Regions from separate parts of the Erwinia billingiae Eb661 genome, predicted to be linked through region 1. Evidence: predicted binding sites of a transcription regulator. Region 1 holds the regulator's gene; each other region holds the start of a gene.
The links. The regulator PurR, encoded in region 1, represses purine synthesis genes. The targets are predictions, from matches to a motif close to CANGCAAACGTTTGCNTG.

Region 1 (3,138 bases):
ACTGCAGCAGCACAAATCCCCACCGCTTGCACAAAGCGCAACGCCAGCAGGGCCGCAGCAGAATCTACCCACCACATCGCGCCACAACTGACGGCGAACAGACTCAGACCCATCAACAGCACAGGCTTACGGCCAATACGATCCGACAACGGACCCCAAAACAGCTGGGCGATGGCAAAACCCGCCAGGAACAGGCTGAGGCTGGCGCTGATGATCCCGGCATCGGTTTGCAGGTCTTGTTGCATGGCACCAAAGGCAGGCAGGTACATATCGGTAGCGAGGAAACCTGCCACGCTTAACAGCGCCAGGTAAACAATAAATCCTTTCGAAGGCATTCTTTTGCTCTTTATTTGTGATGAACGAAACGCCGCAGAGTGTAATCGCGTGCCATACAGCTTGTGAAACGGTAATATTTGCAGGTTGCGTTCAAAAATATTGCAGGCAGATTATGTGGTCAGAACATTCCCTTGAAGTGGTTGATGCAGTTGCCCGCAGCGGCAGTTTTACCGCTGCCGCCGCAGAGCTCCATCGCGTACCCTCAGCCATCAGTTATACCGTGCGGCAGCTGGAAGAATGGCTTGCCGTGCCGTTGTTTGAGCGTCGCCACCGTGATGTGGTGCTGACCGATGCGGGACGAGTATTTATCCAGGAGGGCCGCAGTGTCATCAAAAAAATGCTCGCCACCCGACGGCAGTGCCAGCAGGTCGCTAACGGCTGGCGAGGGCAAATTAATATCGCCGTCGATCGCATCGTTAAATCTCAGCGAACCCGACAGCTGGTAGTCGACTTTTATCGGCACTTTCCGGATATGGAACTGCATCTGTCAGCAGAAGTTTTTAACGGCGTCTGGGATGCGTTGGCCGACGGGCGGGTGGATGTGGCCATCGGCGCGACACAGGCTATCCCGGTAGGTGGCCGCTTCGCCTTCCGCAATATGGGCGCGCTCAACTGGCGCTGTGTGGTTGCCGCGGATCATCCGCTGGCACGTCAGCACGCAGAAACCAGTGAAGAGGCCATTGGCGAATGGCCTTCACTGGTGCTGGAAGATACCTCAAGAGCCTTGCCGAAACGCACCACATGGACGCTGGATAATCAGCGGCGGCTGGTGGTGCCAGACTGGGAAAGCGCATTTGACTGCCTGCTGGCGGGCTTATGCGTGGGGATGGTACCGGGCCATCTGGCGCAACCGCTGCTGCAAAAAGGCGCTTTGCATGAATTGACGCTGGAAGGCGGATTTCCGGACAGTCCGTGCTGCGTGAGCTGGTCTGAGCAGCAGGCTTCACCGGCGCTGAGCTGGTTGCTGGATTATCTGGGTGACAGTGACACGCTGAACAGTGAATGGCTGAAGGAAGAGCCCTGAGCCAATTGGGTGTGCTGAGGGAGAATTCGCCCTCAGCACTGAGCGGGACTAGCGGCGGTAATCCAGGAAGGGACCATCGGCAACCGAACGGCGTTCGATCAACGTAGGATGTACTTCAATCGTCTGCGGTTCTTCACGCTTGCTGGTGATACGATCTAACAGCATATCGAAGGCGGTTTCGCCCAGCTGTTCTTTTGGCTGGTGAACCGTGGTCAGGGCCGGTGTGAAGTAACGGGCGTTGCGTACGTTATCGTACCCGATTACCGATATATCCTGCGGAACGCGCAGGCCCATCTCATCAGCCGCACAAATTGCGCCCATCGCCATCACATCGCCACCGCAGAACACCGCCGTTGGACGCTGCTTCTGCGAGAGGATTTGCTGCATCGCCTGGTGACCTGATTCAGGTTCGAAATTGCCCTGAACCAGCCACTCGTCACGCAAGGTAATCCCCGCTTCAGACAATGCTTTCATAAATCCGGCAAGACGGCCACCGCCGGTGTTGCGCTCCATCTGACCCGGGATGACACCAATATCTCGATGCCCACGGTCGATCAGATAACGGCCAGCCAGATAACCGCCTTCAAAGGCGTTGTCTTCTACCGTATCGGTAAAGTCACCGCGCGATTTGCCCCAGTCCATCACCACCATCGGAATATTGCGGTTATCTTCCAGCATGGTGATCAACTCGTCAGGGTATTCGGAACACATCACCAGCAGGCCATCCACGCGTTTCTGCGCCATCATCGACAGATAGGCCTGCTGCTTGGCAAGATCATTGTGGGCGTTACCGAGGATCAGCGTGTAGCCTTTGGCAAAACAGCGGTTTTCAATGGCTTCAATAATTTCGGCGAAATAGGGCGCCTCGCTCGAAGTAGCCAGCAGCCCGATGGTTTTGGTGTGATTCACCTTCAGACTACGGGCAACCGCGCTGGGTGAATAGTGGAGCGCCTTAATGGCGGCCCACACGGCTTCCCGCGTTTCTTCTGCAACGAAACGGGTCTTGTTGATGACGTGGGAGACGGTGGTGGTGGACACCCCGGCTTGCTTTGCCACATCTTTAATTGTTGCCATGAAATAACTACTCCTGCGCCTATCTTAACCGTTTGATAAGCCTGTTGTTAATCGTTTGCCTGGTGAGATCGAAAACCTGACGTCTGAAGTCGTTTTTTAGTTGCTGTCCGGAGTCGTCAGGAAGGAAAAAGCGCTGATTAAAGACCGCTAAACACCTTAAGGTGCGGGCCGTTGCGCAACAAAAAAAGAATTCTAACAAGGCTTGGCAGAGAAAACGAGATTTTTACCGTCAAGTATGGGAAAATTGATGGCATCATAAACTGTAGGGCTATTTAGGATTAAAAATGGATACCGATCTGAAGTTCTCTTTACTGACCACGGTTTGCGCACTGTTGATGATTATGGCGTTTAGCTTCACCGCGATTATGCATTAAGTGCAAACAGGGCCGGTCTGACGATCGGCTCTGAGTATTTCCGCTATCGAATGGTTTTTGGCGTCATCATCCGGCGGGCACCAATATAGTGGCGCTGCCAGTAATCATCTGCCAGAGCGCTGACCTGAATATCCTTGCCAGTACGTGGCGACTGAATAAACTTCCCACCACCCAGATACACGCCAACATGATCTGCCGTCTCGCGCCCGTTAATGCGGAAGAAGACTAAATCGCCTTTCTCCAGCTCATCACGCTTTATCGAAGCCGCATCATGCAGGTGATACATCTCATTCGCCGTGCGCGGGATTTTAAACTTCACTAAATCCTTGT
Region 2 (3,138 bases), 1.6 Mb from region 1:
GCACGTCCAGCGGCATATCGATAGGCTTGTTATCGAAGTGGCTGTCTTCCAGAGACAGATGCATCTCTTCGGTGGCTTCGCCAATCACCGCGAATGGCGCACGTTCACGCTTACAAAGTTCGGCAAACAGTTCCAGCTTCTCTGGCGCAACCGCCATCACGTAGCGTTCCTGGGACTCGTTACACCAGACTTCCAGCGGGGTCATACCCGGTTCGTCGTTAAGAATGTCACGCAGGTTGAAGCGACCGCCGCGCTCGCCGTCGCTGACCAGTTCAGGCATCGCGTTAGAAAGACCGCCTGCACCCACGTCGTGGATAAACAGAATCGGGTTGTCTTCACCCAGCTGCCAGCAGCGGTCGATCACTTCCTGGCAACGACGTTCCATTTCTGGGTTGTCGCGCTGTACCGAAGCAAAATCCAGATCGGCATCAGACTGGCCGGAAGCCATGGAAGAGGCTGCACCGCCGCCCAAACCAATGTTCATCGCCGGGCCACCCAGCACGATCAGCTTGGCACCGACGGTGATTTCGCCTTTCTGCACGTGGTCAGCACGGATGTTGCCAATACCGCCAGCCAGCATGATCGGCTTGTGGTAACCGCGCAACTCCACGCCGTTATGGCTGTTGACCTGCTCTTCATAGGTACGGAAGTAGCCATTCAGCGCAGGACGACCAAATTCGTTGTTGAATGCCGCGCCGCCCAGTGGGCCTTCGGTCATGATATCCAGCGCGGTGACGATACGGTCAGGTTTGCCGAAGTCTTCTTCCCACGGCTGTTCAAAACCTGGGATACGCAGGTTAGAAACCGAGAAGCCAACCAGACCCGCTTTCGGTTTCGCGCCACGTCCGGTTGCGCCTTCATCACGGATTTCACCGCCTGAACCGGTTGCCGCACCCGGCCATGGCGAAATCGCCGTCGGGTGGTTATGGGTTTCGACCTTCATCAGAATGTGCGCTTCTTCCTGATGGAAGTCGTACTGCCCTTTTTCTGCGTCCGCATAGAAACGGCCCACCTGAGAACCTTCCATCACCGCGGCGTTGTCTTTATAGGCAGACAGCACGTGGTCCGGGGTCTTCTCCATGGTGTTTTTGATCATCTTGAACAGCGATTTTGGCTGCTGCTCGCCGTCGATAATCCAGTCGGCGTTGAAGATTTTATGACGACAGTGCTCGGAGTTCGCCTGGGCAAACATATACAGCTCGATGTCGTTCGGGTTGCGCCCGAGTTTTTCAAAGGCCGCCAGCAGGTAGTCGATTTCATCATCGGCCAGTGCCAGACCCAGCTTACGGTTGGCTTTATCCAGCGCGTCACGGCCTTCACCCAGCACGTCGACGCTTTGCAGCGGAGCAGGCTGGTGATGAGCAAACAGTTGTTCAGCCTGGTTCAAATCGCTGAGGACCACTTCCATCATGCGGTCATGCAGCAGCGCAGCCAGCAACGACCACTGGGCGTCGGTCAGCTGTGGGGCCTTAACATAGAAAGCCAGACCGCGCTCCAGACGAAGCACCTGAGGCAGATCGCAGTTGTGCGCGATGTCGGTCGCTTTAGACGACCACGGCGAAATGGTTCCCGGACGTGGTGTCACCAGAATCAGGCGCCCTTCCGGCGTATGTTCCGCGAGAGAGGGACCGTACTTCAGCAGGCGCTGTAAACGGGCTTTTTCATCAGCGGCCAGAGGCGTGCTGACGTCAGCAAAATGGACGTACTCAGCGTAAATGTCACTCACCGGCAGGTGAGCGTCCTGAAAGCGGGCCAGCAATTTAGTAATACGAAATGCCGACAGAGCGGGCGAACCACGCAGAATTTCCATCATCAAAGATCTCTCGTCTTCGAAGCGCCGGGCGACGCTTCTTTGGGCGCAACAGGGAAAGCGGGCGGTATTATAGAGAATCCCCACCGGTTACGAAACCGTTTGCGCAGAATAAATCGCACCAAGGAATTGGCTGAAATTCACACAATTCAGGTTGAATTCAGTTGCGCAGGGGCACCGAGTTGCGCAAAATGCCCCACGCTCAGGAACCATTATAGACATCAAATACTGCCGTTACAGACAGAACCTGAGAGCAATCGAGAGATAACCATTTGAAACGCCTGAAAATTAATTATCTTTTCATCGGCCTGGTTACCGTGCTGCTTGCGTTGGCACTGTGGCCATCGATCCCCTGGTACGGGGGTCAACAGGACCAGATAGAGCAGATAAAATCACGGGGAGTTTTGCGTGTGAGCACGTTAACTTCCCCGCTGACTTACTACACCATTAATAAAGCCCCAGCCGGAATGGACTATGAGCTGGCGAAACGCTTCGCTGATTATCTTGGCGTGAAGCTGCAGATCACCGTCCGGCAAAACCTCAGTGACCTGTTTGACGACCTGGAAGATGATAAAGCTGACGTGCTGGCCGCAGGCTTAATTTACAGCGGCGAACGTCAATCGCGCTTTCGTACTGGCCCCACTTATTACTCCGTATCCCAGCAACTGGTTTACCGGATGGGTAAGCCACGCCCAAAAAACCTCGGTGAGCTGCATGGCCGACTGACCGTCGCTTCCGACTCGGCCTACCTTTCCACCCTGCGCGGCATTAAGCAGAATCAGTATCCCGATCTGGATTGGGCGATTTCGACCGATCAGAGCCCGAACACCCTGCTGGAAGCGGTGGCCGATGGCAAACTGGATTACACGGTGGGGGATTCCGTGTCGATCGCCCTGCTCCAGCGCATCCATCCGCAGCTGGCGGTCGCCTTTGATATTACCGATGAAGAGCCGATTACCTGGTATATGCAGCGCGATCAGGACGACAGCCTGAATGCGGCGATGCTCGACTACTTTAATCAGATGGGTGAAGAAGGCGCGATGGCCCGTCTGGATGAGAAGTACCTCGGCCACGTGGGGACCTTCGATTATGTCGATACCCGCACCTTCCTGCGCGCCATTGATGGCACGCTGCCGGATATTCGCCCGCTGTTTGAAAAGTATGCCAGCGAGATCGATTGGCGTTTACTGGCGGCGATTTCCTATCAGGAGTCGCACTGGAATCCTCAGGCAACCTCCCCGACCGGCGTGCGCGGGATGATGATGCTGACCCGCAACACGGCTGAAAGTCTGAACGTCAGTGACCGCACCGATCCCGAGCAAAGCATC
Region 3 (3,138 bases), 2.5 Mb from region 1:
TTGCCATTGAAACCCTGATGACCGTCGCGGCCATCGGTGCATTATTTATTGGCGCCACCGCAGAAGCCGCGATGGTGCTGCTGCTGTTCCTGCTGGGTGAACGGCTGGAATCCTTTGCCGCCAGCCGCGCCCGCCGTGGCGTGACCGCCTTAATGGCCCTGAAACCGGAAGAAGCTGTCCGGGTGAGCGGGGAGAAGCGTGAAACGGTTGCCCTCAGTGAACTGCGCCCCGGCGACAGAATTGAAGTGGCCGCCGGCGCGAGATTGCCCGCCGATGCGCGTTTACTCTCGCCGTTTGCCAGCTTTGATGAAAGCGCATTAACCGGCGAATCGGTGCCGGTCGAGCGTCAGCAAGGCGAAGCGGTTACCGCAGGCTGCCTGAGCGTGGACCGCCAGGTGCTGTTAGAAGTGATATCCAAACCAGGTGAAAGTGCCATCGACCGCATTCTGCATCTGATTGAAGAAGCCGAATCCAACCGGGCACCGATTGAGCGCTTCCTTGACCGCTTTAGCCGCATCTACACGCCGGTAATTATGGCGATGGCGCTGCTGGTCGCGGTGATCCCGCCGCTGCTGTTCGCCGCCGACTGGCAGCCGTGGATCTACAAAGGCCTGACGCTGCTGCTGATTGGTTGCCCTTGCGCATTAGTGATTTCAACGCCTGCGGCCATCACCTCCGGGCTGGCGGCGGCATCCCGCCGGGGTGTGTTAATTAAAGGCGGTGCCGCGCTGGAGAGCCTGAACGCCATCCGCACCTTTGCCTTCGATAAAACCGGCACGCTGACCGAAGGAAAACCGCAGGTCACCGCGCTGATCCCACTGGCAGAGGAGAGTGAAGATTCCCTGCTGGCCAAAGCGGCAGCGGTGGAAGCCGGTTCGTCGCATCCCTTAGCCAAAGCCATCGTGGCGCTGGCTGGCCAGCGTGGCTTAACGCTGGCAGCGGCGACCTCGCAACGCGCGCTGGCCGGCAGCGGCGTTGAGGCTATCGTCAGTGGTCACTCACTGCTAATCAGCGCGCCCGCCAGGCTGGATCAAGGCACGCTCAGCCCTGAACAGCAGGAACGGGTGAGCGCGCTGGAAGCCGAAGGAAACACCGTGGTGGTGCTGTTGCAGGAGAATCAGCCAACGGCGCTGATCGCCTTGCGTGACACGCTGCGTGCCGATGCCGCCGCCGCGTTGGCGGAGTTAAAAGCGCTGGATATTCAGGCGGTGATGCTGACCGGAGACAATCCGCGCGCCGCTGCGGCGATCGCCGGTGAGCTGGGCATCGACTTCCGCGCAGGCTTGTTGCCCGCCGATAAGGTCACCGCGATTGGCGAACTGAATCAGCAGCAGCCGGTGGCGATGGTCGGTGATGGTATTAACGATGCGCCGGCAATGAAAGCCGCGACGACCGGGATTGCGATGGGCAGCGGCAGCGATGTCGCGCTGGAAACGGCGGATGCGGCGCTGACGCACAACCGGCTTGGCGGACTGGCCACGATGATCCGTATCTCCAGGGCCACGCACGCCAATATCCGGCAAAACATCACCATTGCGTTGGGGCTAAAAGGGGTGTTTCTGGTGACCACGCTGCTGGGAATTACCGGCCTGTGGCTGGCGGTACTGGCAGACTCCGGCGCGACGGCGCTGGTCACCGCGAATGCGTTAAGGCTGCTGCGCAAACGCTGAGTGGCTCCGCGTAAAACCGGGCCCGAGGCCGATGCTTAGAGCCCTTTCTTCAGCAGATACTTATAGGGTGTCTGCTCGGTCATCTGCGCCACCAGCTGGTGTTCCATAAAACGGCAGAAGCCGGGGATATCACGCGTGGTGGCCGGATCGTCGGCAATAATCAGCAGGGTTTCGCCCTCCTGCATATGACGCACGGTTTTACGCACCATCATTACAGGTTCCGGGCAGCGCAGGCCCATCGCATCGAGGGTTTGATCGGGATTGGCGAACAGATCGCTCATAGCAGTCTCATTAAAACGGAAGAAATACCTGCGCTCATTTTACCCTCACCTTTTGCATGTGCAAGTGGGTACCGCGACGATAACGTTTGCGCTAAAATTAACCGTTGCAATAGCACTCTGTTTCGGTAAGATGCCGCGCAATCGCTATTGCGACACAATTTTTCATTGGGTTCCCTCACCCCAATCTTCAAAAAGGTCATATGATGATTTCGTTCTCGAATAGTCAGCGCACGCATGCGTTGATTTGGCTGTCCCTTTTCCACGTGCTGGTGATCACCTCCAGTAACTATCTGGTGCAATTGCCGATCTCCATTTTCGGTTTTCACACCACCTGGGGCGCGTTCAGCTTCCCGTTTATCTTCCTGGCAACCGATCTCACCGTGCGCATTTTTGGCGCGCCGCTGGCTCGTCGCATCATCCTTGCGGTGATGGTCCCGGCACTGTTTATCTCCTACGCCGTCTCCGCGCTGTTCTATCAGGGTGAGTGGCAGGGCTTTGCCGCATTAGAAAACGTCAACCTGTTCGTTGCCCGCATCGCCTGCGCCAGCTTTATGGCCTACGCGTTGGGCCAGGTGCTGGATGTGCACGTCTTCAACCGCCTGCGCCAGCTGCCGCAGTGGTGGATTGCCCCGGCCTCCGCGATGTTCCTCGGCAATATCAGTGATACGCTGGCGTTCTTCTTTATCGCCTTCTACAAAAGTCCCGATCCGTTTATGGCGCAGAACTGGGTGGAGATCGCCCTGGTGGATTACAGCTTCAAGGTGCTTATCTGCATGATTTTCTTCCTGCCGGCTTACGGCCTGTTGCTGAATGCCATGCTGAAGCGTCTGGCGGAAAAATCGAACCGCGCTCAGGTTAACTTCGGCTAAGCTGCATTCTGTGACAGAGCGACAGTTGCTTTTGCCCGCTGATTACTATTTTATGAGGGGCTGTAAAGCAGCACACGACTAACGTAAAAGGGATCATGATGCGTAACTTACTGAAATATGCCGGTATCGGCTTACTGGTGGTTGGACTGACCGCCTGCGACGGCAAAGATGACAAAGCCTCTGCGGATGATAACGGCGTCAGCAGCAGCCAGAGCAGCCAGGCCGTCACCCTGATGGACGGCAAGCTGGGCTTCACCCTGCCAGCCGGGATGTCCGATCAGAGCGGCAAGCTCGGCACCCAGGCCAATAATATGCACG
Region 4 (3,138 bases), 2.2 Mb from region 1:
TGGATTCGGCCATTCGTTCCGTTGAGAGCTAATTCCCCTAAGGAGTCATGATGAAAAACCCAACCGATACTCAGCTATGGCAGCATGGCGCCGATCTGGTCGTGGCGCAGCTGGAAGCTCAGGGCGTGAAGCAGGTCTTTGGTATTCCGGGCGCCAAAATCGATAAGGTCTTTGATTCGCTGGTGGACTCCACTATCCAGACCATCCCGGTGCGCCATGAAGCCAATGCTGCCTTTATGGCGGCGGCAGTCGGGCGGCTGACCGGCAACGCGGGCGTGGCGCTGGTCACCTCCGGCCCCGGTTGCTCGAACCTGATCACCGGTATGGCCACCGCCACCAGTGAAGGCGATCCGGTGGTGGCGCTGGGCGGCGCGGTGAAGCGCGCGGACAGTGCAAAACAGGTGCATCAGAGCATGGACACCGTTGCCATGTTTCGTCCGGTCACCAAATATGCCGTTGAAGTCACCGATGCCAATGCCCTGTCTGAAGTGATCTCCAACGCCTTCCGCCAGGCTGAACACGGCCGAGGCGGCGGTGCCTTTGTCAGCCTGCCGCAGGATATTGTTGATCAACCGGCCCGGGGCAATCTGCTGAGCAGCAAAGGTCAGGTGTTGCTGGGCGCCGCGCCAGATGTGGCGATTGAGGCGGTTGCCGCACAGATTGCGCAGGCCAAAAACCCGGTTCTGCTGCTGGGACTGATGGCCAGCCAGCCGCAAAACAGCGATGCGCTACACCGTTTGCTGGAGCGCAGCCATATTCCCGTCACCAGCACCTATCAGGCGGCTGGGGCCGTACGTCAGGGACACTTTTCACGCTTTGCTGGCCGGGTAGGCTTGTTTAACAATCAGGCGGGCGATCGTCTGTTACGTCAGGCTGACCTGATTATCACCATCGGCTACAGCCCGGTGGAATATGAGCCGGCCATGTGGAACAGCGGGACGGCCACGCTGGTGCATATCGATGTGTTGCCTGCGGAAGCGGATAACTGCTATTTGCCGGATGCTGAGCTGGTGGGCGATATCGCCGCAACGCTCGACAAACTCGCCGCGCGCATTGCCTCGCCTTTGCAGCTCAGCTCACAGGCCGCATCGATTCTGCACGATCGCCAGCAACAGCGGGAACTGCTGACATTGCAGGGCCAGAATCTGAATCAGTTTGCCTTGCATCCGCTGCGCATTGTGCGGGCGATGCAGGACATCATTAACAGCGACGTCACCCTGACGGTGGATATGGGAAGCTTCCATATCTGGATTGCCCGCTACCTTTACAGCTTCCGGGCGCGTCAGATTATGATCTCCAACGGGCAACAGACGATGGGCGTGGCGCTGCCGTGGGCCATTGGCGCCTGGCTGGTCGACCCGAGCCGTAAAGTGGTGTCGGTCTCCGGCGATGGCGGATTCCTGCAGTCCAGTATGGAGCTGGAAACTGCCGTCAGGCTCAAAGCCAATATTCTGCACATCATCTGGGTGGATGAGGAATACAACATGGTGGCGATGCAGGAACAGAAGAAATATCAGCGGGTGTCGGGGGTTAAATTCGGCCCGGTCGATTTCAAAGCTTACGCCGAAGCCTTTGGCGCTGCCGGATTTGCGGTCGACAGCGCAGCAGCGTTAGAGCCAACGCTGCGTAAAGCCATGGATGTGCAGGGACCTGCAGTGGTCGCGGTGCCGGTCGATTATGCCGACAATCATTTGCTGATGGGCCAGCTCCATTTAAGCCAGATCCTCTAACCTCAGCCACGATCGCAGCCTTAAGCCAAACCCGAGGCAGGCAACAGCGAAACGTTTCGATGGCGATCACAATTTCGCGATTTGGCGGTTGTTTTCGCCCCTGCCTCTCTTAAACTCCGGATCAGCGAAACGTTTCGCTCTGGAGTGAAAGATGAAAAAAGGCACCTTACTGAATTCTGATATTTCGTCCGTGGTTTCCCGCCTCGGGCATACCGACAGCCTGACCATCGGCGATGCGGGCTTGCCAATTCCGGCCGGCCCTCAGCGTATCGATCTGGCGCTGACCCACGGTATTCCCAGCTTTCTGCAGGTGGTTCACACCGTGACCGAAGAGATGCAGGTAGAAAGTGCCATCATCGCGGAAGAGATCAAATCTCATAATCCCAAGCTTCACAGCGACCTGTTAGCCCTGCTCGACTTGCTGCAACAACATCAGGGAAACACCATCTCGATCCAGTACGTCACTCATCACCAGTTAAAACAGCAAACCCAGCGTAGTCAGGCCGTGATCCGCAGTGGGGAATGTTCCCCCTACGCGAATATCATCCTGACCGCTGGCGTGACCTTCTGAGGCCATGATGCAACCTTTACTGCAACTGCAAGGTATTGATAAATCCTTTCCCGGCGTGAAGGCGCTTTCCGGCGCGGCACTCTCGGTCTATCCGGGCAGAGTGATGGCGCTGGTCGGCGAAAATGGTGCCGGTAAATCCACCATGATGAAGGTGATGACCGGGATCTATCCGCGTGATGCGGGCCGCATCACCTGGCTGGGCAATGACGTCTCCTTCAACGGGCCAAAAGCGTCACAGGAAGCCGGCATTGGCATCATTCATCAGGAGCTGAATCTGATCCCACAGCTGAGCATTGCGGAAAACATCTTCCTCGGCCGTGAGTTTGTTAATGCGTTTGGCCGCATCCAGTGGAAGAAAATGCACGCCGAAGCCGACGTGCTGCTGAAAAAACTCAATCTGCGTTTTAGCAGCCACAGGCTGGTGGGCGATCTGTCGATCGGCGACCAGCAGATGGTCGAGATTGCTAAAGTGCTGAGTTATGAGTCGAAAGTGATCGTGATGGACGAACCCACCGATGCACTGACCGATACCGAAACCGCGTCGCTGTTCCGCGTGATCCGCGAGCTGAAGGCGCAGGGATGCGGCATTGTCTATATCTCGCACCGCATGAAGGAAATCTTCGAAATCTGCGATGACGTGACCATTTTCCGCGACGGACAGTTTATTGCCGAGCGGGCCGTGGAAAGCCTGGAAGAAGATTCGCTGATTGAAATGATGGTTGGCCGCAAGCTGGAAGAGCAATACCCGCGGCTGGATAAAGCGCCTGGTGAGGTTCGCCTCAAGGTGGAACATCTTACCGGGCCGGGCGTTGACGATATCAGCTTCACCCTGCGCAA

Region 2: the regulator PurR is predicted to act here: its motif matches at 1,902-1,919, upstream of purL (phosphoribosylformylglycinamidine synthase).
Region 3: the regulator PurR is predicted to act here: its motif matches at 2,027-2,044, upstream of tusA (sulfurtransferase TusA).
Region 4: the regulator PurR is predicted to act here: its motif matches at 1,853-1,870, upstream of rbsD (D-ribose pyranase).

The regions. Positions count from the first base shown of each region.
Region 1 is NC_014306.1:2,167,471-2,170,608, forward strand. It holds gene punC (purine nucleoside transporter PunC) at 1-335, opposite strand, end outside; gene punR (DNA-binding transcriptional activator PunR) at 449-1,360, shown strand; gene purR (HTH-type transcriptional repressor PurR) at 1,409-2,434, opposite strand; gene cydH (cytochrome bd-I oxidase subunit CydH) at 2,719-2,808, shown strand; gene EBC_RS11410 (C40 family peptidase) at 2,852-3,138, opposite strand, start outside.
Region 2 is NC_014306.1:3,782,438-3,785,575, forward strand. It holds gene purL (phosphoribosylformylglycinamidine synthase) at 1-1,813, opposite strand, end outside; gene mltF (membrane-bound lytic murein transglycosylase MltF) at 2,083-3,138, shown strand, end outside.
Region 3 is NC_014306.1:4,719,569-4,722,706, forward strand. It holds gene EBC_RS22970 (zinc/cadmium/mercury/lead-transporting ATPase) at 1-1,670, shown strand, start outside; gene tusA (sulfurtransferase TusA) at 1,706-1,951, opposite strand; gene EBC_RS22980 (7-cyano-7-deazaguanine/7-aminomethyl-7-deazaguanine transporter) at 2,155-2,820, shown strand; gene EBC_RS22985 (DcrB family lipoprotein) at 2,919-3,138, shown strand, end outside.
Region 4 is NC_014306.1:16,493-19,630, forward strand. It holds gene budA (acetolactate decarboxylase) at 1-32, shown strand, start outside; gene alsS (acetolactate synthase AlsS) at 51-1,730, shown strand; gene rbsD (D-ribose pyranase) at 1,882-2,301, shown strand; gene rbsA (ribose ABC transporter ATP-binding protein RbsA) at 2,309-3,138, shown strand, end outside.